DNA from 4 places in the Salinicoccus sp. CNSTN-B1 genome. Region 2 is predicted to be linked to each of the others. Evidence: riboswitches for the same ligand, from Rfam matches in the RefSeq annotation. Region 2 holds a riboswitch; each other region holds the start of a gene.
What was found. Region 2 has a riboswitch for thiamine pyrophosphate ahead of ACYF68_RS03120 (3-oxoacyl-ACP reductase). Riboswitches for the same ligand answer to the same signal wherever they lie in the genome.
Positions count from the first base shown of each region.

Region 1 (7,954 bases), 1.3 Mb from region 2:
GCAAGATTATCGAATATTACGGACTGGGGCTTGATGACCTGTCCGCCATGGACCGTCACGTCATTGCCAACATGGGCGCAGAACTCGGTGCGACGACTTCCGTCTTCCCATCGGATGAGGAAGTGAAGCGCTTCATGCAGACGCAAGGGCGTGAAGATGAGTGGCGGGAACTGAAGGCGGACGAAGGTGCAGAATATGACGACTACGAAGAGATCAACTTGTCCGAGTTGGTTCCGCTGATCGCAAAACCGACGAGTCCGGACAATGTCGTACCAGTAGAAGAGATTGCCGGTCAGGAGATCTACCAGTCTTACATTGGTTCTTCGGCGAACCCTGGCTACCGTGACTTTGCGATAGCGGCGGAGATCGTCAAAGATAAAACGATTGCCAACGGCATCTCGTTCGACATCAACCCAACGTCCAGATTGTTGCTGCAGCAGCTGGTCGAAAATGGCCATATCGCGAGCCTACTGTCTTCCGGTGCACGGATGCACCAGGCGGGCTGTAACGGCTGTATCGGCATGGGACAGGCACCAGCTACCGGCCAAAACAGTTTGCGGACGACACCGCGTAACTTCCCAGGAAGGTCCGGCACGAAAGAGGACAGTGTCTTCCTATGTAGTCCTGAAACAGCAGCCGCTTCTGCCTTGTTCGGTGTCATCACCGACCCACGGACACTGGAAATGGACTATCCGGAAATTCCGGAGGCGGCTGCCGTCAAGAAGGGTGAGATGCTGGAGGCGCCGCCTAAGGACAAAGAGAACATCGAGCTGGAAAAAGGACCGAACGTATCATCCATCCCGAATTTCGATCCAATAGAGGATAATTTCGACTTGCCGGTCATACTTAAGATGGCAGACAATATCTCTACAGACGAAATTCTGGCAGGTGGCTCGAGGGTGTTGCCGTTCCGCAGTAACATCCCGAAAATCAGTTCCTTCGTCTTCGAAGGAGTGGATGAAACCTACACCGAACGGGCAGCAGAAAAACGTGAAGAAGGCGGTCATATGATCGTCGCCGGGAACAACTACGGACAAGGGTCCAGTCGGGAACATGCGGCACTCGCCCCACGTTACCTCGGCCTGAAAGTTGTCCTGGTCAAAGATTTTGCGCGGATCCATCTGCAGAACCTCATCAACTTCGGCATCCTGCCGTTGACATTTGATGACCCGGCCGATCACCAGAAGATTGGCGAAGGGGATGTACTGGAATTCCGCAATATCCACCAGACCATCCGGGATACGGACACATTCACCATCCGACTGAAAGACGCGGATGAAGAAATCACTGTCCACCACAGTCTGACAGGGCGTGACCTCGACATCCTGCTCGCCGGCGGCATCATCAACTGGGCGAAGCAGCGTCAATAAGATACGGTCAGAAAAATAGTGGGCGTGCAAAAGCACGTCCACTATTTTAATATTGATACAATACTGGCCTAATCCATAGTTGACCGGCCGCTGATGGGCCAGTCATGAAACAAATCCCATCTGGATTGGATAAAACATGAAGTCCTTCTTTTTTGAGGCACAGAAAGCTTTGGATGGGCCGATCCCTCATTACAGCCAGAGTAGGTAAGGTGGATAATGGCACAGGCTGTGCCAATTCCCGATTGGGTGAGTGCCACAGAGAAAGCCCTCGAAAGTGTGATTTCAAATGGTCTTCCGGCTTTCTTCATACAAAGTGGCCGCATCCCAATGATTGTATTATGTAATGATATGGGTTAGAATATTTATTAGAAAGCGATACTCTAGTAAAGTTCGCCTGAAAGATCCATCAATTGAATAAGAAACGAAATCACTGGAAGTGCCTTTGTTAAAGGCTGAGACCAAAGTAGTGACTTTGGGATTCCTTGAACCTGATCCAGTTCATACTGGCGTAGGAAAGTGACGTTAATTGAAGAAACTTGACGCGTTATTTTTCTACAAGAAAAATAACGCTTTTTTATTTGGGGTGGGAACCATATTTATCGCGATTACACATTACAAAACTTTGAATGCTGAAGATTTGGGGCACTTTATCGACATAGCACCTGTCATCGACCGTCTGTTGCTGAGGACGCCCATGGATTCAGGAGAACTGAAGCAGTTCATCAATGGACTGTTGGATAAGGGTTTTCCAAAACAGAAGTTGATTATCCATAGTGATGTGAGTGTGCTGGAAGCCTTCCACCTCACTGCAATCCATTTCAAGGAAGACGACCCGTTGGCATATGCATATAAAGCCAAGTACCCAGAGGTTACTGTAAGCATGTCAACACATTCCGTGGAAAGTATCAGAAAGGCCCGGTCCCATGGACTGGATTACGTGCATTTCGGACATGTTTTTGAAAGCGCTTCTAAAAAGGGCGTGCCGCCGAGGTCCCGGGAAGAAACGGAACGGGCGACGGAAATGGATATGCCGGTAATGGCCATCGGCGGCATCAACCACTATACGATAGACAGTCTGCCGGACGGATTCAGCGGTATCTGTGCCATTTCATTATTCATGGACCAGAGCATTGAAGAGATTAAGGCGGTGAGAAGGATGTGGTGTAAGGATGTATGATGTCGCAATTGTCGGTTCTGGTGTCATCGGTATGTCGATAGCAAAAACACTCCATCGGTCAGGCATGAAGATTGCAGTAATAGACCGTGATGTGCCGGGGAAGCACGCTTCCTACAAAGCAGGTGGCATGCTCGGGCGCAGAATGAATTTAAAGCGGACAGCGCGCTATACAGATTGGCAGTCGCATCGAGGGATAAGTTCGAAGCCTTGAGCCGGGAATTCATGGATGAAAATGGGATTGATATCGAGTATAGACGGAGCGGGCTGATCAAGATGGCCTCTCATGCGGAGGATATTCCGGGTCTCGACGCCCAATATGATTTTCTGCATTATCGGGATCCCAAGGTCCGCCTATTGTCCAAATCGGAACTCGAGACTTTGACGCTGGGGGCAGTGGCATACCGTAACCGGGCCATCCATATACCAGATGACGGACAGATCAACGCCTGGAAATATACAAACGCACTGCTTGTCTCACTCACCGCATCGGGCATCGACCGCTTTGGCCGTACTGAAGTCCACCATGTGGCCAAAAAATCTGATGGCTATACCTTGATCACTTCATCCGGCGAGATACATGCAGATAAAGTAATCATCGCCGGCGGGGCATGGAGCGGGAAATTATTGGGTGAATATAGGGCGGACATGCCAGTTACGGGGGTTAAAGGGGAAGTTCTTCTCGTCGAACATGATGGCCTGGCGCTCGAACAGACGGTTTTTACAACGAGTGGGTGCTACATCGTACCGAAGAATAAGAATCGGTTCCTGATCGGTGCAACCAGCTATTTCGACGATCTTACGGTCGGTGTCTCGGATGCGGGCGTGGAATGGCTGAAGCGGCAGGCAGAGGAGCATATACCTTGCCTCGCCGCGTGCCGGATGTTGAAGAAATGGTCGGGGTCCGACCATATACCGCAGACGAAAGGCCGATCATGGATGAGCTGGAGCCGGGCCTTTTTGTCATCACTGGCCACTACCGGAATGGTATCCTGCTGTCCCCCTCATCGGAGAACTCGTGGCGGAGTGGGTCATCAAAAATCAGAGGCCCGAAGTGCTCAAGGAATTCCAATTAACAAAAGGAGGCGTAAACAGTGAAGTGTACAATCAATGGGGATCCATTCACATTTGACTGTGAGATGACTATCGAAGAAGTATTGGCATCTCTTGAGTTGGACGTGGAGCGCATCGTCGTCGAATACAATGATGTGCTCGTAAAGAAGAAGGATTTCAATGAATATATCGTAAGAGAATCAGACAGGCTGGAACTGTTGGAATTTGTAGGAGGCGGATAACATGTTTAGAATAGGACGGTTTGAATTAAAAGCAAGACTGCTGCTTGGAACAGGAAAGTTTGAAGACGAAGCGATACAGGCCCGGGCCATTGAGGCATCGGGTACGGAAGTGCTCACTTTCGCGGTCAGACGCATGAGCCTCTACGACAGGGATCTGCCGAGTCCTCTGGCGGATGTGGATCTGAAAAATTTTGTCACTTTCCCCAATACAGCCGGGGCGAAGACAGCTGAAGAGGCCGTCAGAATCGCTGAGATTGCAGATCATGCGGGTGTGTGCGACATGATCAAGGTCGAGGTGATAGGGGATGACAAGACCCTACTTCCCGATCCCCTCGAAACCTATGAAGCATGCAGGACACTTCTCAAAAAGGCTATACAGTATGTCCGTATACTTCAGACGATGTCGTGCTGGCAAGAAAACTGGAGGAACTGGGCGTCCATGCCATCATGCCGCTCGCCTCACCGATAGGTACAGGGCGGGGATCAGCAACCCCCTCAATCTGAGGTACATTATTGAACAGGCTGAAATCCCTGTCATTGTGGATGCGGGCATCGGCTCCCCGAGGGATGCATGCCATGCGATGGAGCTTGGTGCGGATGCAGTGCTACTCAACACGGCGGTCTCTGCTGCAAAAGATCCGGTGAAGATGGCCGAGGCGATGAAGTTGGGGATAGAAGCGGGCAGATTAAGCTATGAAGCGGGAAGGATCCCGGTGAAGTATACTGCCGAGGCATCGAGTCCCGCTGATGGACTGGGTTTTCTCTGATGGAACGCTACAATCGGCAGGTCCGGTTCACGCCCTTCGGAGAGGCCGGCCAGCAGCAACTGATGGACTACCGGATCATGATTATGGGCGCTGGCGCATTGGGCAGCCATTTGGCGGAACAGCTCGCCCGTATGGGGCGGGTCATCTGACCATCATCGATATGGATATTGTGGAATGCTCGAACCTGCACAGGCAAGCGTTGTATGATGAATATGATGCCGAATCCATGTCCCCGAAAGTGCATGTGCTGAAAGAGAAGATCAGCCGGATCAACCGGCATGTCGAGGTGGATGCGGTGTATACAGAAATCACACCCCTCAATATAGAAGCACTTCTGGCCACGCATCAGCCGGATATCGTCCTCGATGGCATGGATAACTTCGAAATGCGGTTCCTGATCAACGAAGCATGCTATAAGGCCAATGTTCCATGGGTCTATGGCGCAGCTGTCGGCAGCAGGGGGACAATCTATGCAATGGATTATACCGGTCCCTGTTTGAAATGCATGCTCAACGCCATACCTGAAACCGGGGAAAGTTGTGCGGTCAACGGTGTGGTTCCGCCGGCCATCCATCAGGTGATAAGCTATGAGATTGGAGAATTGATGCGGTATGTTTCCGGCGCAGGATTCTCCAAAAAACTCATTTCGCTGGATATCTTCACGATGCAGAACCGGTCGGTCGACATCGACAGTCTGAAGGATGAGGACTGTCCGGTCTGCGTTAAAAATGAGTATGGATCATTGAGCAGAAGAAAAGCTGACCCCGTTGAGAGTTTGTGCGGTGGGGCCTACCTATTCAGGTTTAAAAGGTCTCTATTCGACAGCGCCGCGTACTTACCCGGTGACATCAAGAAGGAGAATGCCTATGTGAAGTTTCTCGAGTATGAAGGCATAAAAATGACCATGTTCTGTGATGGTCGGATGAATGTATATGGACTTGAATCAGAAGGTGCCGCTTCTGACTTCTATAAGACGCTTATGAAAGCAATCAGATGATCATGCAGACCAGCACATTAAGAATGGAAATATTATGTCCGGACCAGATTGACCTAATACAATGTTATATGAAGAAAACTTGCCAGCAGCCGTGAGGAAATCGGGCTGCTGGCAGGTTTTTCGTCCATCATTCATCTGCACGTTCATTCTATAAGGGTGGCCCATCCATTGAAACCGAAGGTTTTTTATTTTCTTTGTAGCGTATGGCCGCATCGACTGCACTTTGGGCGTTGATGTAGCCCCACTGGTGATTGAAGACGGGCTCACCGATAACCTGCAGGATGCTTTTGATGTCATTCGGGCTCAAGTTCGGATTCGCCTCCAGCATCAGGGCGATGACACCCGCACAGATTGGCGTCGCCATGGAGGTGCCAGACATCTGGACATAATGTTCACCGATGATCTGATCGGCGAGTTCCGTCTCGGTGGTCGATCGGGGTGCAAGCAGCGAAATGATGTTGGTGCCGGGTGCGTAGATATCCGGTTTGACGAATTGATCGATTGTCGGTCCACGGCTCGAATACTCCGCAATTTCATCATCAGACCGTTCGATGGTATCCCGGTCATCCGCTGCCCCCACGGTGATGACAAAGGGGTTGATGGCCGGCGTGCCGATGGTCGACGGGGTCGGCCCGCTGTTGCCGGCGGCGGCACAGACGATGAGGCCTGAATGCCACGCTTCCTCTACAGCGAGCGATAGCGGATCGAGCCGGAAGGAGTCCTGGGCTGGTGCACCCAACGACAGTGACAGGATATCGATGCCATGGATGTCCTTGTAGTCGACACACCACTCGATGCCCTGGATGATGCTTGAGAGGCTGCCTGCTCCGGCGGCGTCAAGCACTTTGACACCAACCAGGGACGCTTCTGGCGCTGGGCCGATATACTTGCCGTTCGACATCGCGCCGTTGCCTGCGGCATCACCGGCACAATGGGTGCCATGCCCATTGTCGTCATACGGTGCGCTTTCCCCGTTGATGACGTCATGGAACCCAACGATGCGGTTACCCGGCGTCGTCAGATCTTCATGGGGATGGATGCCTGTATCGAGCACGGCGATGGTCACCCCGGCACCGCTGATCTGAAGCCGTTCCCGGATGGCGGCGCTGCCAATCTGTTCATTGGTGATGTCCAGGTAGGCGGAAACGGGCCGGTCATAATAGATGCGCTCAACGGCTGTGTGGTCTTTGATTTCCTTTATCTTATTCGGAGTAAGTTGGCCTTTTACACTGTTGATGAGGCGCATTTCCTGATCGAGATGGCTGTGGGCATCTTCGGCGCATTGCTTGAGCAGCTGATCCATCTCTTCGTTGTCCGTGCCCTTCTTGCAGCGGATGATGATCGGAATCTTTTCGGTGCGTGCCGTGCGGTAGGTCTTCCTTTCGCTTTGGCGCAGCTGTTCAATGAGCGCGGGGTCCAGTCGGCTGTTGTTTTCTTCGAACCAGACTCGTTTACGTTCACTCATATCATTGCCTCCTTTAATCGTATTGATGGGGCGTTGCTGTCACTCTTCGGCGTTTGATGATGCCCTTACTATACTCAATTTCCCCTGGAGTTTTATTTAAATATTTTGAAAGTTCTGGATATATGTATGATGATTAATACTCAACTTGTGCGGGTAACAGATATATGTAAGATGAATGCAACATTAATATTGAATAGGAGGCATTATTGGTGAAAGTCAAAGAAATCATGACGACTGAAGTCGAAACATGCGGACCTGAAACGACAGTGCAGCAAGTGGCATCCAAGATGATGGAACTCGATGTCGGAAGCATCCCTGTCACTGAAGACGGCAATCTGCGCGGCATCATCACAGACCGTGACTTGGTCATCCGCGGCATTGCGTCCCAATTCTCATTGGAGACGCCGATCAACCGTATCCTGTCTTCAAGCTACGTTACCGGTACACCGGATATGGACGTTGAAGAAGCGGCCAACATCATGGCCCAGGAACAGGTACGCCGCCTACCGATCATAGAGGACAACAAAGTAGTCGGCATCGTGGCCCTCGGCGACGTTGCGGTGGATGAAGAAGATTCGGAGGATTCCGAAGAAGCACTTGAGGAAATCTCCAGACCGGCAGAGCCGGACAAATAAAGAAATAAAAAGTTCCGGAGCACTGCTCCGGAACTTTTTTATGGGTACTTTTAGAAATCGAATGATTCGAAATGAATATCAGCACCCCTGTTGCGGTTGTCATATTCGCCGATCAGTTCATCGTCCTTGGTCATGAACTTGACCATCGGCAAGTTCTTGCCGGAACTGTCGAAGAGGATGCCGTCAGCGCCCTCACGCACCGCTTCCCCGAAGCCTTGGAGTTTTCCTTTGGCATCAGACTCTTCGAGCTC
Region 1 is NZ_JBTWMN010000004.1:1,870,346-1,878,299, reverse strand. Features, by position in the region: partial or broken gene ACYF68_RS11050 (aconitate hydratase) at 1-1,370, shown strand, start outside; TPP riboswitch at 1,793-1,902, shown strand; gene ACYF68_RS11045 (thiamine phosphate synthase) at 1,954-2,547, shown strand; partial or broken gene ACYF68_RS11040 (NAD(P)/FAD-dependent oxidoreductase) at 2,540-3,676, shown strand; gene thiS (sulfur carrier protein ThiS) at 3,639-3,839, shown strand; partial or broken gene ACYF68_RS11030 (thiazole synthase) at 3,841-4,606, shown strand; partial or broken gene ACYF68_RS11025 (ThiF family adenylyltransferase) at 4,606-5,603, shown strand; gene ACYF68_RS11020 (S8 family peptidase) at 5,752-7,068, opposite strand; gene ACYF68_RS11015 (CBS domain-containing protein) at 7,278-7,703, shown strand; gene ACYF68_RS11010 (hypothetical protein) at 7,754-7,954, opposite strand, start outside.
Region 1: linked by a shared signal. The riboswitch ahead of ACYF68_RS11045 (thiamine phosphate synthase) and the one ahead of ACYF68_RS03120 (3-oxoacyl-ACP reductase) in region 2 are both predicted to bind thiamine pyrophosphate.

Region 2 (7,954 bases):
AGATCTGCTTTTTGAGCTTGATTGACCAGTTCCTTTGGTATCGGTTTTCTTTCTTTAAACAGTTGCTGTATCTATTTTTGAGAGTATTCTTTCATAGTCCTTCTCTCCTCTTTTTTAAGGATCGCCGATTGTAAAATTAAGCTAGACACATAAAGAAAGCCACTCGTGATACACTCAAAATGTATTTCCGACCAAAGAAATCATAGGAGTGATCACGAATGACCTACACCCATCTTAGCACGGATGAACTTGTAATTATAGAATCTTATTTCCATCAGAATGCCTCTGTATCAAAGATTTCAGAACAGATTGGCCGAGCACGTCAGACCGTCCACAATGTGGTCACTTTCCTGAAAAACGGTCACACCGCATTGGATTTCTATAAGCGCTACAAGGCAAACAAGCAGCGTTGCGGTCGAAAACAGACGGTGCTGTCGAATGATCAACGCGCATATGTGGCAGAAAAGGTCGCGCAAGGATGGACGCCGGATGTGATTGTCGGTCGCCGTGAACAGCCGATCAACTGCTCCAGCCGCACATTGTACCGCATGTTCAAGCGCAAAGACTTTGATGTTTCCACCTTGCCGATGAAAGGAAAGCGAAAACCCAACGGCCATAAGGAACGCCGTGGGAGACAGGCTTTCAGACGGAAACTCTCTGACAGAAAGACGGACTACCCAGCATTCAAAGAAGAATTTGGACATCTGGAAGGCGATACCATTGTCGGCATCCATCATAAAAGTGCCGTTGTGACACTTGTAGAACGGCTGTCGAAAGTGATCATTACCCTCAAGCCCGAGGGCCGGACTGCAAAGGATATTGAAACAGTCATCAACGCATGGTTCCATCAGATCCCCAGAAATGTGTTCAAATCCATTACTTTCGACTGTGGTAAGGAATTCTCAAATTGGCAGGCAATGAGCAACCGAAATGATATTGATATTTACTTTGCCGACCCGGGCACGCCTTCCCAAAGAGGATTGAATGAACATTCCAATGGACTGCTTCGGAAAGACGGCCTGCCCAAGCATATGGATTTCAACACAGTGGATCAGAGGATGGTTGCTTCAGTAGCCTCCAAGAGAAACCACATACCCAGAAAGTTTTTGAACTACCAGACACCGCTGGAAGCATTTATGAGTTACATGAATGTAGGCAGGCTGTCTAGCTTATTTTGACAAACGAAGAAATGAAAAATAACATATACAGGGGCCATTTCCATCAATGAACGACCCCTATATAATAGTAGAAACACGTTCAATATACTGCCGGACCTCATTAGAATTTTTTTGATTCACTTGGATGAGAAGTCCTGCTCAGCTTATTCAATAAATTTCAAAGTATTCACTATTTACTTGACGTATCTCTTAGAAGTACTACAATGATATTAAATAGAATAAATTTGCACTAGGGGCGTTTTTGTAAACTGAGATGAGGATAACCTCAAACCCTTTGAACCTGATCTAGTTAAAACTAGCGTAGGAAAGTGTTACTTCGATACAGCTAAATATCTATGCCTTTATAGGTGTATATAATTCGCTCTCGATACGTAACCTTCTTACGAAGGTTGCGTATTTTTTTTCTAAAATAGAGGAGGTATTTACTTGGCAAGGACAGTTTTAGTAACAGGAAGTGGCAGAGGTCTTGGTAGATGCATCGTAAAAAAATTGAGTGAAAAAGGCTTTAATGTCATCATTAACTACAATCGCAGCAAATCAGAAGCAGAAGCGTTGCAAAAGCAAATCGGACCCCAAGCAATTTCTATTCAGGCAGACGTTACAAATAGGAAAGAAGTTGAACAGTTAGTTAAAAAAGGGACTGAACATTTTGGGCAGATTGATGTTGTAGTAAACAACGCACTCGTAAACTTCAAGTTTGACCCAACTACTCAAAAAGCATTTAAAGATTTAACCTACAAAGATTATGAACAACAACTAGACGGCACGTTAAAAGCCGCGTTCAACGTATCACAAAGTGCCCTCCCCAATTCCTAGAGCGAAAAGAGGGTGCAATCATTAGCATCGGAACGAATCTATATCAAAACCCTGTGGTACCATATCACGAATATACAACAGCAAAAGCTGCTTTAATTGGGTTCACCAGAAATGTTGCAGCAGAGCTTGGTCAGCACGGCATCCGAGCAAATATCGTTTCGGGCGGATTATTGAAGACAACAGATGCAAGTGCAGCCACAACACCTGAAGTATTTGATTTAATCGCACAATCCACACCATTGAGGAAAGTCACATCCCCTCAAGATGTTGCGAATATGGTGGTTTATCTTTGTTCCGAAGCAGCAGATGGTATTACGGGGCAGAACATCACGGTGGATGGCGGCCTTACTATGAACTAGGGGGATATATTATGATTAATCCGAAACAGTTAAATATAGGAGTTTTATTGTATGGTGTAGGACATCATCAGGCAGCATGGATGACAGCAGATTCGAGCATAGATGAATTTACGACAATTGGATACTATGAAAATTTGGCGAAGATTGCTGAACGTGGAAAATTCGATGCGGTATTTTTCGCAGATGCACAAGCCTTCCCTGCTTATAGTGCTACGGAATTGCCAACGAGTTATTTTGATCCAATAGTTGTATTAACTGCCATGAGTAATGTCACAGCTAACGTTGGACTTGTTTCAACTATTTCGGGAACGTTTAATAACCCGTTTACTTCAGCAAGGCAGTTACTCACACTGCAGCATATAACAAAAGGACGTGTGGGCTGGAACCTGGTGACATCAATGTCCGATTACGAAGCACAAAATCACAGTATGCTGGAATTACCGGAAAGAGCAGTGCGTTATAAGAAAGCAGATGAATTTGCAGAAGTCATGGATAAATTATTTGAATCGTGGTCCATTGATGACTATAGTCCAGACAGAGCGAACAATAAAATCACCAAAAACGATAACATTCAACCGTTCAACCATAATGGAGATTACTTCCAAGTAAAGGGGCCATTAACCCTGCCTTTAGGAAAGGAAGGAAAACCGGTTGCGATGCAAGCAGGGGCATCAATAGAAGGCGTGGCACTTGCTGCGAAATATGCCGATGCAGTCTACTCAGTTGCTTGGAACTTAAGACAAGCAAAAGCCTATCGTGAGAAATTAGATCGGGCAATAAGAGAAAGTCATCGGCCAGACTGCTCAATCAAAGTGTTTCCAGGTCTAGTGACTTATGTGGGTAAGACAAAAGAAGAAGCACAAGAAAAGAAAGCGAAATTAGACGATTTACTGCCAATTGATACTGCGCTGAAGCAACTCGAATTCTTTGTTCAGCAAGACACAAAATCGTGGAAACTCGATGAAAAAGTCCCTGCATTGCCCCCAATCGAAGAATTCACAGGCCCAGTCGGGCGTTATCAAACTGTGTTAGAAATCATAGAAGACAGAAATCCGACAGTCCGTGAACTACTCGGTTACCTAAACGCTGGAGGCGGACACTTGACACTTATTGGTACGCCTGAAGAAATTGTCGATGAAATCGAAAAATGGATGAAGGCAGGTGTCGCAGATGGTTTCAACTTGATGCCGCCAACACTCCCAGGCAGTCTGGAAGATTTTGTTGAATTCATCATTCCAGAAATGCAAAAGCGCAAAATTTTTAGAAGAAATTACAATGGAGAAAACTTAAGAGAAATGCTATCATTATATTAATATTTCAATTTTTATTTTGAAGTACCGAAAATTTTCAACTTTCCAGGTACTTTAAGTTTTGAAAGTAAATTATTTGATAAATATTAAAAAAATCACTGTTTTATAATAAACTGTGATTCACTTCTTTACTTTCACTCAAGGAATTTAATAATAAGAAAATATCTGCATTTTTTCTATCACTTTAAAAAATTAGGTTGGATCTAATAAGGAGGAGGGTTATGATGCCAGAAGAATGGGGATTTTTGAATACAGGACACAACAATGCGGCTACCAATATGGCGATTGATGAGGCTTTATTAAATTGGCATAGTAGAGGAGTTATCCCCCTACATTAAGATTTTACGGTTGGTCAGCACCAAGCCTATCCGTAGGAAGACTTCAAAGAGTAGATAAACGGATTGATTTTTCTGCACTTGAGCGATATAACTGCGATTTTGTTCGGCGTTTGACGGGCGGTAGCGCCGTACTTCATGATGATGAGCTAACCTATAGTATTGTCGTGACGGAGGATCATCCCTTCATACCCACATCTGTTCGTGAAGCGTACCATATTTTAACAAGAGGGATCTTAGAAGGGTATCGTAATTTGGGCATACAAGCTGATTATGCTTACCCATCGAGAGAAGAAATAATTAAAGGCAGATCATCGGTTTGTTTTGAACAGGCTACTTACTATGAACTAATTATTGATGATAAAAAACTTTCAGGCAATGCTCAAGTACGTAAAGATGATGTCTTACTACAACATGGCTCAATTCCAATGAATATTAATGAAAAAATGTTGTTTGATCTTTTCCTTTTTCCATCTGAAAGAATGAGAGAGAAAAAGCGTACTTCTTTTTATGAAAAGGCCATCGCTATTAATGCGATTACAAATCAAAATTACACATACGATATGTTAGTGGACGCTTTTTATCATGGCTTTCAAACTGGCTTGGATGTCAAGTTTAAACCGATGACATTGACCGATGCACAGTGGGATGAAATCAATCAATTGGCAAAAAGCAAATACGCGACCCAAATTATGAATTAAAACAACTACTTGCATTATATCAACTACTGAAGGAGTGTACTTTCGATGTCTAAAAAAGAAGAGTACCTGCGTAAACCTAAATGGCTAGAAACTAAAATCAATACTAATGGATCATACTCAGGATTAAAGAAATTGATGCGAGATAAAAAATTAAATACGGTATGTGAAGAAGCAAGATGTCCAAATATTTATGAATGTTGGAGCGAGCGTAAAACTGCTACATTTATGATTCTTGGTGATACATGCACACGTGGGTGCCGATTCTGTGCGGTTAAAACAGGAATGCCGAATGAATTAGATTGGAATGAACCAGAACGTGTCGCGGATTCTGTACAAATAATGGGGTTGAAGCACGTGGTTGTTACAGCCGTCGCTCGAGATGATTTAAAAGATGGCGGTGCGGCGGTTTTTGCTGAGACAGTCCGGGCGATCCGCAGAAAAAACCCTGGTTGCACCATCGAAATTTTACCTTCTGATATGAAAGGTGATTACGAGAGCTTGCATACTTTAATGAGCAGTGAACCAGATATTTTTAACCACAACATTGAGACTGTGAGAAGATTGACTAAAAAAGTACGAGCTAGAGCAATGTATGATAGGTCACTAACCCTGCTTCAGCGTGTGAAAGAGGTTGCTCCTGACGTACCAACGAAATCAAGTATTATGGTGGGCTTGGGAGAAGAGAAAGAAGAAATCATTGAGGCCATGGATGATTTACTGGAAAATGATGTGAATATTATGACAATTGGTCAATACTTACAACCGACGAAAAAACATTTGCGGGTCGAGCGTTATTACCATCCTGATGAATTTGCGGAGTTAAAGCATATTGCACTATCAAAAGGTTTCCGTCACTGTAAGTCTGGGCCACTTGTCCGTTCTTCTTATCATGCAGATGAGCAAGTCAATCAAGCATCAGCACAGCGTCGTATTAACTATATGAAAGGCTATGAAGCCCAGGAAAACTCGCAGGTTGACTTTACATTCAGGTGATAAACATAGTGATTATGAATACCTGTAATTATTCTGTTTCAACAAGTCAAGAATTCTCTTTCGGTGTGTGGTTCAGGCAGTTCCTTTTTCCGGCGTACTCTGAAAGACCTCGTACCCTTTAAGGTGTTCCTGAAGGAAAAATGCCAAACTGATAAGGTCTGACGTACTGTTCATCTAAAGTATGTCAGACCTTATATTTTCTTCGTTTCCTCAAAGGTTTTTCAAAGAAAATGAGGAGCGTATATTACTGTTCTTAGACCACTTTACAGTATTGAATTGAGGGAGGCTTGGAGTCTAATGATGTAATTATAATAATGCTTTTCCATATCTGGTGAATACTTCGAATTGGGTGTGTCTTGTCCGATAGCTTCAGCCCGTAACATTGTCGGTGATCCTCCACAGCATAACCCAATATCATTTATGTCGATACGATGTACATTACCAGCCTATTCAGTGATTTCATAACGATTATGATACAGTGAATTCAACGCAGTCGTGACAGTCGTTTACAACGGCAGGTGTTACACTAAAACCCGAAGGCCGGAACGGCGCAGGATATCGAGGTTGCCATCAATACATGGTGTCAAAAGATGCCCGGGAACCTGTTCAAATCCATCACTTTCGACTGTGGCAAGGAATTCTCCAACTGGCAGTCGATGAGCAATCGGAATGACCTGTCCATCTACTTTGCCGATCCGGGGACACCGTCTCAACGGGGACTGAATGAACATTCCAATGGATTGCTCAGAATGGAGGGGCTGGCCAAAGATATGGATTTAATAGGGTCAGTCAGGCTTTTGTCTCATCCGTCTCTGCAAGAAGAAACCACATCCCAATAAAATCACTGAACTACTGCGCGCCGTTGGAAGTCTTTTTGAGTTACATGGGTGATAAGCAACTGTCTAGCTTATTTTGACAAACGAAAGATGAAAAGATACTTCGATTTATAGAAAATACCCAATTAAATATAGGTCCCAACTTACAATTTTGAGTATCATATAAATAATCAAAGGTATCCTTAATACGCCTCATCCCATCTTCTATGCGAATCCGGTTGGAGGCAGCATTGAATCTAAAGTGGTTATTCTCATGATTTAAAAATAACTTGCCCGGAGATACTGCAATGCCTCCAATGTCGATGAAAGCTTTATGGACTACGTCAGTATCAAAGCCGGACTTTTCAAAGCTAATCCATCCGAGATAAGTGGCTTTTGGAATATCAAATGATAAACAATCAGAAAGATGCTCATTAATATAGTCATTGATATACTCAAAATTACCTTGAATATGATCATTAAGCTGATCTATCCACTCGTTACACTCAGTGTAAGCTGCTTCAATTGCTGCGAGAGCCAGGCTGGAAACATTACTGACCTGATATACTTCTTTGGCTGTTTCGGTAATTACCTGAGCCAATTTTTTATCTTTTGTAATGAAATAAGAATGGGGAATGCTGGCCAAGTTGAAAGATTTACCGAGGCAGGTGGCCGCCAATATTTTATCGCTTTCTTCCGATAGATCAATGACCGATACAAAATCTTCTTTCGGCCTTACAAAATCCATATGGATTTCATCACTGACCAAGTAAACATTATTGGCTTCACATATATTCTTAATGGTTTCGAGTTCATCTTTTGACCATACTTTTCCTGTAGGATTGTGGGGGTTGCAATGTATGTACATAGTCACATTCTCATTTCTGCATAATGAGGTGAAATGATCGACATCTAAAAAATATTCTTTTGAGCGCTTATCATAAATTAAAGGAGACTCTACAATCTTGCGGTGATTGCTTTCAATTAGATTAGGAAATATATTATATGAGGGAGTCGTTATTATAATGCCATCTTCCTCGCTCGATACCTGCCTCATCGTTTCTCCTATAGTAAACAAGACTGTCGGTGAATAATGAATATCAGAGTCATCTAGAGAGATATTATAACGCGTTTGCCACCAATGTTTAATCGGTTCATAAAACTCCTTATTTTGCCATATTGTATAGCCAAAAATTCCATTATCAAGACGTTTTTTCATAGCATCTCTAATTGCTTCAGGTGTTTCAATATCCATATCGGCAATCCAAAAAGGTTCCAGGCATTGCGTTCCGAATATAGGTTCGGTACCTTCATATTGAACGCTGTTCGTATCTTTTCTTGTAGTAATTTTATTGAAATTGAATTGCATTTCCCCATACTCCTTTTTACATGAAAAATTCAGATATTTAAAATATTATCATTAAACTCGAATAAACATATATCCTGA
Region 2 is NZ_JBTWMN010000004.1:525,564-533,517, reverse strand. Features, by position in the region: gene ACYF68_RS03125 (IS30 family transposase) at 219-1,178, shown strand; TPP riboswitch at 1,400-1,502, shown strand; partial or broken gene ACYF68_RS03120 (3-oxoacyl-ACP reductase) at 1,605-2,353, shown strand; gene ACYF68_RS03115 (NtaA/DmoA family FMN-dependent monooxygenase) at 2,365-3,666, shown strand; partial or broken gene ACYF68_RS03110 (lipoate--protein ligase family protein) at 3,888-4,699, shown strand; gene lipA (lipoyl synthase) at 4,745-5,692, shown strand; partial or broken gene ACYF68_RS03100 (IS30 family transposase) at 6,213-6,608, shown strand; gene ACYF68_RS03095 (MalY/PatB family protein) at 6,572-7,876, opposite strand.

Region 3 (7,954 bases), 360 kb from region 2:
CTAAAGAGAAAGAAAAGAAAATAGCCATGGAAGCATTAAAAAAAGTCGGAATGGAAGAATTCGCCGATAAACAGATAGGTGAACTTTCAGGTGGACAGCAGCAAAGGGTGTTCGTAGCGAGAAGTCTCTCTCAAAATGCCGATATCTTATTCATGGATGAACCATTTGTTGGAATCGACATCCACAGTGAGGAAGTCATCATCAAAATTCTGAAGGACTTGAGGGATCAGGGAAAAACGCTATTCGTCATCCACCATGACCTGACCAAAGTAGAAGATTATTTTGATGACTTGATCTTAGTGAATGGCGGTCTGGTTGCTGCAGGGCCGGTTGCTGAAGTGTTCACCCCAGATCTGATGGAGAAAACTTTTAATGCGCCATTAGCTGTTTTAGAGAACATGGGAGGTAAACTATCATGAGTTTTTTGAATGACCTATTGTTCTATGATTACCTCCAGAAAGCCTTGATCACTTCAATAATGGTCGGCATCATATCCGGTGTAATCGGCAGTTTCATCGTACTGCGCGGAATGTCGTTGATGGGGGATGCCATTTCGCATGCAGTACTGCCTGGCATCGCCATTTCCTACATGTTGGGTATTTCGTATTTCTATGGTGCTGTAGTAGCAGGAGTGATCGCTGCTGTGGGTATAGGTGGCATCAGCCAAAACAGTAGAATCAAGACAGACGCTTCAATCGGAATAGTGTTCTCAACTGCTTTGGCTCTAGGGATCATACTGATTACAAAAGCGCAGAGTGCAACAGATTTGACGCAGATACTGTTCGGTAACGTCCTGCATGTCAGGACTTCCGATATGTGGATCACTGCAGGGGTCAGCCTTCTGGTCATCGTCATTATCGTGGTCTTCTATAAAGAACTTCTCATTGCAACATTCGATGAGACGATGGCACGGGTTTATGGCTTGAACACCCGTTTCATCCACTATGGTCTGATGGTACTGCTGACACTTGTTGCAGTCGCCTCCCTGCAGACAGTCGGGGTGATACTGGTAGTCTCCCTGCTGATTACGCCGGCCTCGACCGCCTATCTGCTGACGAACCGCCTATCCATCATGATCGTATTATCTTCAATTTTTGGAGCCAGCGCTGCAGTGGTCGGCATCTATTACAGCTACATGCATGATCTGCCGTCCGGCCCTATCATAGCGATTGCTTCTGCCATCCTCTTTGTATTGGTGCTGATTTTTTCTCCAAGGCAAGGCGTACTGTGGCCAAAGCTTCGCAAGATGAAAAAATCATAATTGATGAGCCATTATAAATTTTTAGGAGAGATTAAACATGAAGAATAAGATTACTTATCTGATCGGCCTGTTGATGGTCGTACTAGTGTTGAATGCTTGTTCAAATGAAAGCAGTGCTGCGGGTGAAGCGAATGAGGATGATAAATTGAAAGTGGTCACATCCTTTACGATTCTAGAGGATCTCGCCCGTGAGATTGGAGGCGAGGATGTCGACATTCATAACCTCGTACCGACCGGCACGGATCCCCATGAATACGAACCACTTCCTAAAGACATGAAAAAGGCCACTGACGCGGATATTCTTTTCTATAATGGCTTGAACCTTGAGGGTGGTGGAAATGGTTGGTTCTTTAAAATGATCGATTCCGTCAATCAGGACCTAGACGATGTCTACTCCCTATCAGACCGCATCGAACCGATGTACATCACTGATGAAGAGACCCAAGCAGAAGAAATCAACCCGCATGCTTTCATCAGTCCTAAAGTGGGGATAAAGATGGCAGAGGATATGCGTGACGCTTTCATTGAAAAAGACCCGGAAAGAAAAGAAAACTACGAGAAGCGGGCTGACGAATATCTTAAACGATTGAAAGATGTAGAAGGGGAGTACCAACAGAAGATAGATGACATTCCGAAAGAAGGTCGGGTACTTGTTACAAGTGAACGCGCCTTCCAATATCTTGCCAGTGATTACGGTTTGAAGGAAGGGTATATATGGGCAATTGATACTGAAGATACCGGTTCACCCAACCAGATAAATTCACTTGTTTCATTCATTGAAGAAAATGACGTGCCTGTACTCTTCATCGAATCGAACGTCGATCCGCGTCCGATGGAGACCGTCTCCGATCAGACGGGCGTTCCTTTTCCAAAAAACCCATCTATTCCGATGAAATTGGAAAACCGGGAGAAGAAGTGGACACCTATATCAAGTATCTGAATTACAACATCAATCTGATCCATGACGAGTTGAGCGCCGAGTAAAAGATATGGCCGTGTGGCCATATCTTTTTTAATGGTTGATGACCCTCGATGTTCTATCTATCATTGATGTCGTCAAATTTCCCGGGAAATCATTGAAACACATTGACAGTCTGATGACTCATATCCATATTTGACTTTGAGGAATGAGTCGGCTAACATGATAATCAACTGAATACGCAACACCACTAGGGGTGCTTTTTAGCTGAGACGGTCACAGACCGATCCCTTTGACTTGATCTGGATAATGCCAGCGTAAGGAATGTGGGATGGTCGGACATATCCTGTCTTCATACTAAACCCATTTCCTACGCTGGAAATGGGTTTTTATCATTCTAAATAGGAGGATTATGATGTTAAGTACACAATTGAAGCAGGATGCAGAGCAGTTTATTGACGAAATATACGGGGATGATTTCATCCAGGGGCTCATAAATGAAGATATTGATCACGCTTCACTCATCCACTATCTTCAGGCAGATGCATTATATCTTGAAGAATTCGCAAATATTTATGCCATGCTGATCTCGAAGACCACTTCCAAGGACATGATGGAATATCTTCTCGAAGAGATGCGTTTCATACTTGGGGGAGAGGTCGAGGCACATGAAGTTTTGGCAAGAGCTGTAGGAAAGCCATATGCAGAAATCATAAAGGATGGAGAATGGTATCCTTCTGCCGATCATTATATTAAACATATGTACTATAACGCCTATGCTAAGGAAAATATCGCATTCACATTAAGTGCCATGGCACCGTGCCCCTACATCTATCAAAAGTTGGCGGAAAAGGCGATGGCGCAAAACGTATTCCAGGAAAACCACCAATACCGGGGATGGTTCGAATTCTACAGTAGCAATATCGATGAGACGGCTGATGTGATGTTCAACGCCATCGACAAAGAAGCGGAGAATATGAATGATGATGAAATAGGCCTGCTGCGCAAAAATTTCAGAGAGAGTGCAGAGCATGAAAGGCGGTTCTTCAATATGGCGATGACAAGAGAACACTGGGCGGGGTGGATATGAATGTCTAGAATGCCCATTGCGTTGACTGTTGCAGGGACCGATCCGACTGGCGGCGCTGGTGTTTTGGCTGATATCAAAACCTTCCATTCACAAGAGGTGTTTGGAATGGCTGCAATCACCGCCCTGACCGCACAAAATACCATCGGCGTCCAAGATGTCCATAATATCCCGGGACAGTTTCTACAGGAGCAATTGGACAGCATCTTTTCCGACGAAGTACCAGACGCCATGAAAAGCGGCATGATTGCCAACGAAGAGATGATGGCAGTCATAAAAGAGTGTGTTGAACGCCACCAAGTCCCCTATATCATCGATCCGGTCATGATTGCCACAAGCGGTGATCCACTCATAGATGGAGATGCTGCTGAATTTCTCAGAACACAGCTTTTACCCCTTGCTTTGACCGTTACACCAAACATACATGAAGCAGAGAAGATCAGTGGCCAACAAATCAGTAGTGAGGGGGATATCAAGAAAGCTGCCGATATTTTCCTGAATGACATCGGGGTGCAGAGCGTTGTAATAACAGGCGGACATCTGGATTCAGGCCCCACAGACTATTTATTTACTGCAGACAACGCAATAGAACTCAGTGAAACGCGTATCGATACAACCAACACACATGGCACAGGATGCACATTTTCAGCAGTGATGACAGCAGAGGTGGCCAAGGGGAAATCAATCGAAGAAAGTTTCCGTACCGCTAAGCGCTATATCACTTCGGCAATCAGACATAACCCAAATATCGGAAAAGGTAATGGACCGGTCAGCCATTTCAGCTATAAAGGAGAGTAATTCATGGATAATGTAAATAGACTCAGAGAGATGAACCCGCTTGTTGTCTGCATCACAAATGATGTCGTCAAAAACTTCACGGCTAATGGGCTCCTTGCGATTGGCGCTTCGCCACTTGTAGGCGGGGAAGTCGCAGAAGCTTCAGATCTGATGAAATCCGCTTCTGCACTCCTCATCAACATCGGTACTGCAGATCAATCCAAACTACAGGTCATGGATGAGATGATGAAGGAAGCAAACAGGAATGATGTGCCGATTGTATTTGATCCAGTCGGATTTGGTGCTTCACGCTTCAGAGTCGAGATTACAGAACAATTATTGTCACGCCATAAAGTTTCACTCATAAAGGGGAATCCCGGAGAGATGCATGCACTATCAGGAGCTGAAAGCAATATGAAGGGGGTCGACTCTAAAGAAGAGACTCCTGCCGAAGAAATTGCAGGCAAGGCCTATGATCGGTACAGGACCCCTGTACTTGTTACAGGTGAGCAAGACGCCCTTATGACTGACAGCGGACTTTCGATAATGGGTAACGGCCATGCCCTACAGGGGAGAGTGACAGGCTCAGGATGCCTTCTTGGTGCAATCATCTGTGCATTCCTTGGAACCTCAGACCGGTTTGATGACCAGTCCATCATCGATGCGGTCAGCTATTATAACCTGTGCGCTGAGAAGGCGGCTTTGGCCCAAGAACATCCAACCCCAGGTACATTCGCCACAAGGCTGATCGATGAGCTGTATTTGAATGATGACAACTTGCTCAAAGAACGGAATGTAACGACCAGATGATGGATAAAAACGCACTTGAATTATACTTTATCTGTGGAAGTTCCGATACGGATGAGCACCTCCCCGCCGTGGTTGAGAAAGCTTTGGATGCTGGCATCACACTGTTCCAACTCAGGGAAAAGGGCAGCAGATCCTTGACAGGCGATGAACTGGTGGAGACAGCTTCTGAAATAAAAAAATTATGCGATAGCTATGAAGTGCCTTTCATCATTAACGATGACTACGAACTGGCCGAACAGATTGAAGCCGACGGGGTACACCTCGGTCAGGATGATATCGGGGTCCAAGATCTCCCTCCCTATTTTAACGACAAGATCGTCGGTCTATCTGTAGGTAATGCAAAAGAATTGGCATCAAGCAATCTCAAAAAAGTCAGTTATATAGGCACGGGGCCTGTCTATGCCACACCCTCAAAGGCGGATGCCGGCAAGGCCATTACGCCAAAAGGTCTGGCTGATATGAGACGCCTAATTGGCGACAAGCCAATGGTGGCAATAGGTGGCATCACCCCGGACAACTACATGGCCTGCCTGGAAAACGGAGCTGATGGCATCTGCGTGATTTCCGCCATTGCAAACGCACCGGATATAAGGGATGCCGTACATCGCTTCCTATGATGTTGAAAAATAATAGGTGAAGGTCCGTGCGGACCTTCACCTATTTGATATCATCATTGAATTGTACTGCAGGCTTCCGTTTCTTCCCATTGGCCGCCCTACCTTTATATCTATCTATGCCATAGCCCGCTGCCCCCGCAATGAAGGCCGGAACCATCCAGCCCAGACCTTGTTCGAAGAATGGTGTCTGTCCAAGGAGGAGGCTAACAGTTTCTGATTCAATGCCGATGCTGATCAACACCTCATATAATGCATAGACGGCAGTCACGAGTACCGCAGCCTGATACATCTTCCTGCTTTCCCCCGTTACACGCTCAACTAAAGAGAGGACTATCAGGACAATCGCGATTGGATAGATGAATACCAATAGGGGAACCGCAAGCTCTAAAATCAGATCCAACCCCAAATTCGATACCAACAAACCAATTAGAACGAAGATGCCCGCATAGGTAGAATATGCAATATTAGGGTAGATTTCGTTGAAGAATCTTGAACAGGCACTGATCAGTCCCACACAGGTCGTAAGACATGCCAGGAGCACAATGATGCCAAAGAGCAATCCGCCCGCCGCCGGGAATAGAAGATTCGCTGAATGTGTTAATATCTCTGCACCGTCTTCAAGCCCACTTCCCCTGGTATGACACGCCCGATCCAACCCAGCGAGAAGTATACGGCTACCAGACCCAGTCCTGCTATCAGCACTGCACCGAAAGTTCCTTTTACCAATTCTCCTTTTGTTTCTGCACCCTTATCCTTCAGGGCATTGATGATCACGATTCCGAATGCCAATGCTGCGACCGCATCCATGGTGAAATAGCCTTCCAATATTCCGGTGACCAATGGCGAACCAGTGTACTTTTCTGCAGCAGGGGCTCCGGGATTCTCAAAAGTAAAGAAAGCCCTTACGACGAGCACCGACAATACCAACAACAGAAGCGGCGTAAGATACTGTCCGATGCGGTCCACTATCTTTTTAGGATTGAGGCTTATCAGGTATGTAATTCCAAAGAATACGATGGAAAAAATCGCAAGTACAAGGCTGCTTTCCACATTAAAGATCTGTTTGAACCCAAGTTCATAGGCAACACTGGATGCACGCGGTATGCCATAAAACGCCCCGATGGACATATAGATGATGACTGCAAAAGCCACACCAAATACAGGATGCACCCGTTGCCCCATGGACACCAGGCCATCCTCGGACAAAGCCACTGCTACGATCGCCATGATAGGAAGCAGTACGCCAGTAATCAGAAAGCCAATTATTGCAGGGCCGAAGCCGTCACCTGCTTCCATTCCAAGAAGCGGTGGGAAGATAAGGTTACCCGCACCGAAAAATAAGGAAAAAAGCATAAATCCCGCAAATATTATATTAGATCTTTTCATTATTATAGCTCCTTGATTCAATTTGATTCCTAGAGGATTTTTGGATTGCTGCCAATTATTTGGAATCGAATCATTCCCCGTTAAAAAACGCCCCTGCTCAGGGACGATACGATAGCGACTCTACCATGCTATTCCGTAGAGTCATATTGATGAACCTCACTCAACCGACATGATGTTTCAGGGACAGGCAACTTTTCCCATCCTTTATCTTCATATACAACGTCCATGTAATCCAACTTATATAATCTAGCAGAACTTTGTCAGAAAAGTCAATATTATTGAAACATATATACTTATTCTAATATATTCAGACAATTCTAACCAATGTGCTTTACAATGATAAATATTTGTAATAATGTGATGTTGATACTTAAATAATTTAATGGGATAGGAGCTTACATATGTTCAAATTGACCGGTACTTTGATTGCAGTAATCGCCATCATACTAATTGCCATCATCGCTGCCGTTGGATGGTACATCTTCATGAAAGCCAGATACCGTACTGTACCTTCCAACGAAGCGCTCATCGTTACAGGGCCAAACCTTGGGGATGAGGCAAAAGAAACCAACATCTATAAGGATGACCAAGGGCGCTACATGAAAGTCATCCGGGGGGCGGGCACAGGCTCAAGATGTTCCAGACGGGCACAAAGGTCTCCCTTAAATCATTCCAGCTGCAAATATCTACGCCAAAAGTCTACACTCTAGAAGGCGTCGGAATATACGGTCAGGCGGTTGCGACTGTAAAAGTGGCTGATGACCTGGACGGCATCGTCAAATACGCCGAGCAGTTCCTTGGAAAGGAACAAGAAGAAATCGAACATGAAATCTCTGAAGTGCTGAACTCCAACCTCCGCGCCATCCTATCGAAGATGACTGTCGAACAGATCAATAAGGACCGTGAGAGCTTCAATGAACAGGTCCGTGAGATTGCGCAGGATCAGTTGAACCGGATGGGCTTCAAAATCACTTCGCTTGGTCTATCCGACCTGAGGGATGATGAGAATTATCTTGAAAACCTTGGACGTCCTCAAATCGCCCGGATCAGAAAAGAAGCTGAGATTGCAGAATCCGAAAACAGGCGTGAAACTGAAA
Region 3 is NZ_JBTWMN010000004.1:168,301-176,254, forward strand. Features, by position in the region: partial or broken gene ACYF68_RS01055 (metal ABC transporter ATP-binding protein) at 1-419, shown strand, start outside; gene ACYF68_RS01060 (metal ABC transporter permease) at 416-1,261, shown strand; gene ACYF68_RS01065 (metal ABC transporter solute-binding protein, Zn/Mn family) at 1,299-2,201, shown strand; TPP riboswitch at 2,423-2,522, shown strand; gene tenA (thiaminase II) at 2,593-3,270, shown strand; gene thiD (bifunctional hydroxymethylpyrimidine kinase/phosphomethylpyrimidine kinase) at 3,271-4,065, shown strand; gene thiM (hydroxyethylthiazole kinase) at 4,069-4,854, shown strand; gene thiE (thiamine phosphate synthase) at 4,851-5,471, shown strand; partial or broken gene brnQ (branched-chain amino acid transport system II carrier protein) at 5,512-6,857, opposite strand; gene ACYF68_RS01095 (hypothetical protein) at 7,259-7,567, shown strand; gene ACYF68_RS01100 (flotillin family protein) at 7,492-7,954, shown strand, end outside.
Region 3: linked by a shared signal. The riboswitch ahead of tenA (thiaminase II) and the one ahead of ACYF68_RS03120 (3-oxoacyl-ACP reductase) in region 2 are both predicted to bind thiamine pyrophosphate.

Region 4 (7,954 bases), 1.1 Mb from region 2:
CGGGACACCCAACGAAGGTGCAGAGAACCGCATGACCCAAATGGACAAGCGAATGAGGAAGCTGAAGGACTTTGCAATGGATGAACCATTCAAAGTGCACGGTGGCGTCGAAAGCGACCTGCTCATCATCAGTATCCTGAGCGTCAACGGTGTGGTCAATGAAGCTGCCGAAAGAATAGATGCAGACATCACCACCATCAGCCTGAAGCAGATTCATCCATTCCCGGCAAAACGCCTCAAGCCTTATCTAGATGGAGCGAAAGATATTCTGGTGATTGAGCACAACTACAGTGGTCAACTCCATAGTATCCTGAAGATGAACTATTATGGCCATGACCGTATGAATTCCCATGTAAAATATGATGGGACCCCTTTTAAGCCCGATGAGATTGAAGCACATATCAATTCGATTCTGAAAATAAAGGAAGTTATGTAATGGCGACATTTAAAGATTTTAGAAATAATATCAAACCGAACTGGTGTCCAGGATGCGGAGATTTCAGTGTCCAGGCGGCCATCCAGAAAGCGTGTGCGGCCAACGGACTTGAACCTGATGAACTTGCTGTCATAACAGGGATAGGATGTAGTGGACGTTTGAGCGGATATATCAAATCCTACGGTTTCCACGCAACCCATGGGCGCAGTCTGCCTGTAGCACAAGGTGTCAAAATGGCGAACGATGAACTGACGGTGATTGCTGCCGGCGGTGACGGTGATGGTTTTGCCATCGGCATGGGCCACACTGTGCATGCATTGAAGCGCAATATCGATATCACATACATCGTCATGGATAATCAGGTCTACGGTCTGACGAAAGGGCAGACATCGCCTTCTTCCGGCAAAGGTTTCGTTACGAAGACGACGCCGGACGGCTCGAAAGAAGATCCGATCCAGCCGATACGGACTGCCATGGCCAGCGGTGCGACATTTGTGGCACAGAGCGTCAGCTCAGACATCAAACAGCTGACTGCCATCATCCAGCAGGCAATGGACCACAAAGGATTCAGCTTCGTCAACGTATTCAGCCCGTGTGTCACATACAATAAGGTGAATACTTATGATTGGTTCAAAGAGAATCTGGTGGCTGTAGAAGATCTTGATGATTACGATTATACAGATGCAGAAAATGCAATGCAGCATGTCATGGCGAATAATGGCCTTCTTAAAGGCATCATCTATCATGACGCGGAATCAAAATCCTATCAGGAAAATATAGAAGGCTATCTTGATCAGCCTCTTGTCAAAAGGGATATGGCGCTTGAAGATGAAACATTTGATGAGTTGATGGCGGCATTCCGATAAGTTGATGCATTCGAAGCAGATGTGCTTCGGATGCATTTTTATTTAGACTGTCAAAATTGAGTGAATTATGTCATAATTACTATAATACTTCGGTAATCGAAAGAAAAAAGGGTGGAAGAAATTGCTGACAGTCTATAAATTCGCATTGAAATATAAATGGTTCATGGCCATCGCCCTCTTCTTTATGTTGATAGAATTGACGGTTGAACTCACTCAACCCTATCTGATATCAAAGGTCATAGATGATGGGATTGTGGCAGAGAGCATCGATACCGTGTGGTTCTATCTGATTGTCATGTTCGCCATCAGCATGGTGGCGTTTATAAGCGGGATAATGAATTCCCTCTTTGCAAGTCATGTGGCAAACAGTTTCAGCTATGATCTGCGTACAGCACTTTTTCGGCGGGTCCAATATTTTACGCTGGCGACATTGTCCAAATTTCCGACCTCGAGCCTCATTACGCGCATGACCCAGGATGTCCTGCAGTCTGAGATGCTGCTGTATATGTCATTGAGGGTGATCATCAAGGCACCATTGCTTGTTGTCGGCTCCCTCATCATGTCTTTTGTCGTCAACCCGACGCTTGGATTCTATCTCTCTTTTCTCACACCTATCCTTCTTATCTTCTTGATTTTTACAGCGAGAAAAGGTGGACAGATTTTCTTAAGGGTCCAAAAACGACTGGATAAGATAAACCGCTTCATCCAGCAGAATCTCGAAGCTGTGAGGCTGATCAAGGCAAACGACCGTGCCGATTTTGAAATCAACAAATTCAGCAAAGTGGCAGGGCGTCTGCGCGATGATACCATATATGCCTTAAGGTTGATGGAATCCATCATGCCGGTGCTGCTCCTCATCATCAACGGCAGTCTGCTAGTCGTACTTTGGATGGCTTCTGATCTTTTGCAGAACAACACGATCCAAGTGGGGGAAGTGGTGGCCGTCGTCAACTATGCATTGAGGATGCAGGGCGGCTTCTCGATGTTTGCATTCATCATCATCGCCTTCAGCCGCTCCAAAGCATCGAGCGACCGCATGGAAGAAGTGCTGAAATCCCCAATCAGCATAAATGACAATGCAGAAATCGTTAAAGAAAATCAGGCGGGGTCGGTCAAGTTTGAAGGGGTCTCCTTCAGATACCCGGGTTCTTCCCGCTATGTGTTGCGCGATATCAGTTTTGAAGTCCGAGAAAAAGAAAAATTCATCATTATGGGCGGGACCGGGTCAGGCAAAAGTACGCTGCTCAGCCTGATACCCAAAATGTACGAGACAGAGGAAGGTACCATCTACATCAACGAACGAGACATCAAGGAATGGAATGAAGAAGACCTCAGGCAGGCCATTGGCTATGTTCCGCAATCGGCGGTGCTCTTCTCTGGAAGCATATTCGAGAATCTGCTGTGGGGTGATTTGGAAGCGCTGGAATCCGATATCTTCACATCGACCCAAAAAGCCCAGATCCATAATTCCATCGAATCGTTCGATCATCGCTACGACACGAGGGTCGGACAAAGGGGCGTAACATTGTCCGGTGGCCAGAAGCAGCGGTTGTCGATAGCACGTGCACTTGTCAGGAAGCCGGGGATACTTATATTGGACGACAGCACTTCAGCACTTGATATAAGAACGGAGTCCGCCCTTTGGGAGGCGATCAGGGAAGAGGAGACCACCCAGATCATCGTCACGCAGAAGATAGTCACCGCCAAGATGGCAGATCGGATTTTGCTGCTTGAAGGCGGCGAGATCAATGCGCTCGGTTCGCACGAGGAACTGCTGCAACAATCCGACTTGTATCGTTCAATAGTCGAGTCCCAGACGGAAGGAGGGCAATTGGATGATTGATTTCATAAAGAAACCATTTGGACACGAGCCTGTCCTTACCAAGGAAGACATCAAAAAAAGGAAGGATAAGGATGATCAGCGCCGTGCCAATGATATTTCAGGCACCTTGAAAAGGCTCTGGAAATTCATTTCCGAGGAGCGGAAGCTGCTCTATTCAATCATTTTCCTGGTGACCCTGACCAGTCTGCTCAGCATAACCGGTCCGTTCCTGGTCGGCTATATCGTGGACAATTATTTCGTACCACGTGAATTTGACGGGCTCGGCCGCATACTACTTTTCCTCCTGGTCGTCTATATCCTCCTCTCCTCCATACAGTACACAGCAGCCTTCTTTATGGTGGGCTTATCGCAGAGGACGATATTCAAGCTACGATCGCGGCTGTTTTCGCACATGCAGAAGCTTCCTGTAAAATTTTATGACAAGAGGCAGCATGGCGAGCTGATGAGTCGGATGACAAATGACATCGAAACCATTTCGCAGACATTGAACACTTCATTCATCCAATTTACGACAAGCGTCGTGACGCTGATTGGTACAATCAGCGTGATGCTCTACCTCAGTCCGCTGCTGACGCTGTTGACCGTCACCATCATACCGTTATTGATCATGGCGGTGGCATTCATCACCAAGCGAACGGGACCGCTCTATAAAAAGAGGCAGAAGGCGACGGGTGAAATGAACGGCTATATCGAAGAGATGGTATCCGGACAGGAAATCGTTAAAGTCTTTTCGCAGGAAGAAACGGCCATCCGCAACTTCAGCGACAAGGCGGCGAACTTGAGGGAGATCACTTTTTGGGCCTTCCTGTATGCAGGTCTGATCCCGAAGATCATGAACATGCTGAATAATGTCAGCTTTACGATTGTTGCCGGGGCCGGTGGCCTGCTTGTGTTCTATACAGACGGGCTTGTGACCATCGGGACGATTGTCGTCTTCGCTGAATATGCCCGCCAATTCACACGGCCCCTGGCTGACCTTTCGAACCAGTTCAACCAGGTGCTGTCGGCTCTTGCCGGCGCAGAGCGGGTTTTTGGAATCATCGATTCGGAGACTGAAACAGATGCAGGTCATATCGAGGATGTGACGATCCGCGGAGAAATAGAATTTGACGACGTCTCATTCTCTTATGATGCTGATCAAGAGAAGTCGACGATCAATCAACTAAGCTTCAAGATCGATGCCGGCGAATCGGTTGCGCTCATCGGCGCGACCGGCGCAGGCAAGACGACGGTCATGCAGCTGCTTGCCCGTTTCTATGAGACAGACGAGGGTGAAATCCGCATCGACGACCGGAACATATTGGATTATAAACGTACGGCAGTGCGTTCACAGACGGCGTTTGTGCTTCAGGATCCATACCTGTTCGAGGCGACGATCCGCGAAAATATACGATATGGTAAATTGGATGCGACAGACGATGAAGTCATTGAAGCGGCAAAACTCGCTAATGCTCATGAGTTCATCATAGAGCTTGAAAATGGCTATGATACTGTGCTCGAGGCCGATGAGGGCTTCGTCTCCCAAGGACAGAAACAACTCATTTCCATAGCGAGAGCTCTGATAACTGATCCGGCGATACTGCTTCTTGACGAGGCGACGAGCAGCATAGACACGGTTACGGAACTGAAGATCCAGGAGGCGCTTGAACGATTGATGAAGGACCGTACAAGCATCATCATCGCGCATAGATTGAATACAATCAAAGCCGTGGATCGTATATTCGTCATGGAACTCGGCGAACTCGTTGAAAGCGGCAGTGAAGAAGAACTGCTTGAAGCGGGTGGCAGATATCATCAGATGATTGCGGACAACAAGTGATTTTACAAAAGCCTGAGAATACGCTATCATATATTCAATTGAATAATAGCACACCACTAGGGGTGTCCTTTCGGACTGAGAATTACCCTTATCACCTGATCTAGATCATACTAGCGTAGGGAAGTGGCATATTACATAGTATTAATATGCACACCACTACATTAGTGGTGTGCTTTTTTATTCTCTAATAATTTTAGGAGGGTATCAAAATGAAGAAAAGAAAAGCATTAACATTGACGGACGTTTTGGTGACCGTCGTCGTTTCACTGGTATTCGCAGTCATCTACTCGGTTTGGGGCGCTTTTTACACAGCCTTGAAGCCTCTTGGCATCCATCTGAATGAATTGGTCTACGGGATGTGGTTCATCGCCCCTGTAGTCGTATATCTGATCATCAGAAAACCGGGGGTTGCATTGATTGCGGAATTTGCAGCAGCCTCGGCTGAAACCATAGTCCTGCTGCAGTTCGATGTCATGCTTATCATCTATGGACTTATACAAGGGTTGGCCTGTGAACTTGTTTTTGCAATTGTACGATATAAAAGTACAGCGTTGATGGTCGCTGTATCAGCGGGAACAGCAGCGGCACTCTCTACACTGCCATTGGACTGGTACTATGGTTACCTTGCCCATCTCGAGACATGGAACCTGATTCTGATGGCTGGCTTCAGGATATTGAGTGGGGCAGTGGTCGCAGGGTGGCTTGCGCATATCCTCTATAGAGCATTGCTTGAGACGGGTGTTCTTAAACTGCTCGGTCAGTATAAGGAAATAGAAAAGGAGGCATAGATGGGATGGAAGTGGTGAATATGGCACTGCAGTTTCGAGGTGCCCATGACCCATTGTTTACGGACATGAACCTGCAGATAGAAAAAGGTGAAAAAGTTCTGATAGTGGGACCAAGTGGTTCCGGAAAAAGTACGTTATTGAATATATTGAGTGGCCTCATGCCACGCGTCATTGATGCACTGCTGGAAGCGGACCATATGGATTTACCTGATGGGGGTGCTGTGGTCTTTCAAGATCCCGATTCCCAGTTCACCATGCCTACAATCGGTGAAGAACTTGCTTTCATAATGGAGAACAATCAAGTGCATATTGACGATATGACTTCGAATGCCTTGTCAGCATTAGAAGCAGTGGGTTTGAGAAAGCCTCTTGAGACCCAAATCAGCAGCTTATCGGGAGGCATGAAGCAAAAACTGGCGATTGCTTCTGCATTGCTGCAGAAAGCCGATACTTTCTTTCTCGACGAGCCGACAAGCATGTTGGATGAAAACACTGCCTGTTCTTTATGGGAAATGATTCAGGAAGTGTGGGAAGAGCGTACCGTAGTAATTGTCGAACACCGGGTTGAACACGTGTGGTTTAGAGTGGATCGGATTATTTTGTTGAATGATGAAGGCTGTATCGTCGCTTCCGCTACACCAAGTGAGATGTTAAGTGACAATAGGGAAGCTTTGGATGCTCTAGGAGTGTGGCATCCACATTCATGGCAGAATGCCCCACGATTCACCAAAAGCACAGATAATGGCGCCCCGCTTCTCCAGATTAATGACCTTTCGATAAATAGAGTAGGAAGCGAGCTGCTCAGTGTGGATGATCTGCATATTCCTAAAGGGCAATGGATTACACTGGAAGGGGAGAATGGGAGCGGAAAATCAAGTTTCATGATGGCAGTCATGAAGCTGATGCAGACACGAGGAGAAGTCATATTCGAAGACCGTCCTATACGAAAGACCAAACAATTCCAAGGGGCACTCTATCCGGTTTTTCAGAACCCCGAGCTCCAATTCATCACCAACAGTGTCTTTGATGAAGTGTTCATCAATCTGGAAATGCATCATGATGAATCAGCAGCTGAGAAGAAGACTGGACAGGTGCTCTCACGGATGGGTCTATCCCATATCAAAAGACTGCATCCGCTTGAAATATCAACAGGCCAAAAGAGGCGGTTAAGTGTCGCAACCGCACTTGGTGGCATCCCGCAGATCATCTTTTTGGACGAACCGACCTTCGGCTTGGACGCGCGCCACACATTCAAACTGCTCGAACTGATTCATGAGCTGGTCGAAGACGGTACGACGATCATCATGATCACCCACGACAAGGAAATAAAAGAACGCTATCCGTCGCGGCGCCTGAAAATCCATAATGGTATGTTGGAAGAGGTGGGTGGCGGTGTTTGAATCCATAAAACGCTATTCCACATTTATAGATAGGACCAATCCGCTCACTAAAATAGTGGCGGCAATCTGTCTATTTATAGCAGTAGTATTGATACATGATCCGAACCATCTATTCCATCTGTCACTTTGGATGCTTTTATTATTTTTGGTCATGAGTGGAATTGAACTCAAGTATCAAGCATTGCTGATTGCCGTCACCGTTTTAACAGGGCTTGTGTCCAGCGCATATATGATTTTATATGGCGAAGGTGACACGACTCTATTTGAATTCGGTCTCGTGCACATCACTGAGGAAAGTATAGTGAGGGGACTTCATATTACGATGCGTGGCCTGACGCTGTCATTCTTCGGCTCACTCATCATTTTTACCACAAGGTTGACCGATGTATTCTACAGCATGATGCAGCAGGCGAAAGTAAAGCCGAAGTACGCCTATTCATTTATGGCCTCGATTCGTATGTTGCCTGTTATAGTCAATGAGTTCATCACCTTGAGGAGGGCACGCAAGGTACGCCGTTCATTGATCAGCCGAAAGCATATCGGAGGGCTCAGGGGATTCACGAGTACGGTGGTGATATTGCTCAGTCAGAGTATCCGACGGGCCCACCGTCTTGCGGTGGCGATGGAATCGAAAGGATTCGATGATGGGGCTAGGACCTACTATCGTCAGACAAGATTTTCCGGATATGACGTCTGTTTTATAGCGCTCATTGCCGTAGGTCTCATTGCATCCTACTATTCAGGGCAGTGGATAACACCTTTTGGTACATCCGATGCAAGATAATGAAAGAATCGCTTTGAA
Region 4 is NZ_JBTWMN010000004.1:1,607,203-1,615,156, reverse strand. Features, by position in the region: gene ACYF68_RS09530 (2-oxoacid:acceptor oxidoreductase subunit alpha) at 1-436, shown strand, start outside; gene ACYF68_RS09525 (2-oxoacid:ferredoxin oxidoreductase subunit beta) at 436-1,302, shown strand; gene ACYF68_RS09520 (ABC transporter ATP-binding protein) at 1,424-3,145, shown strand; gene ACYF68_RS09515 (ABC transporter ATP-binding protein) at 3,138-4,964, shown strand; TPP riboswitch at 5,013-5,103, shown strand; gene ACYF68_RS09510 (ECF transporter S component) at 5,174-5,752, shown strand; gene ACYF68_RS09505 (ABC transporter ATP-binding protein) at 5,758-7,152, shown strand; gene ACYF68_RS09500 (energy-coupling factor transporter transmembrane component T family protein) at 7,145-7,936, shown strand.
Region 4: linked by a shared signal. The riboswitch ahead of ACYF68_RS09510 (ECF transporter S component) and the one ahead of ACYF68_RS03120 (3-oxoacyl-ACP reductase) in region 2 are both predicted to bind thiamine pyrophosphate.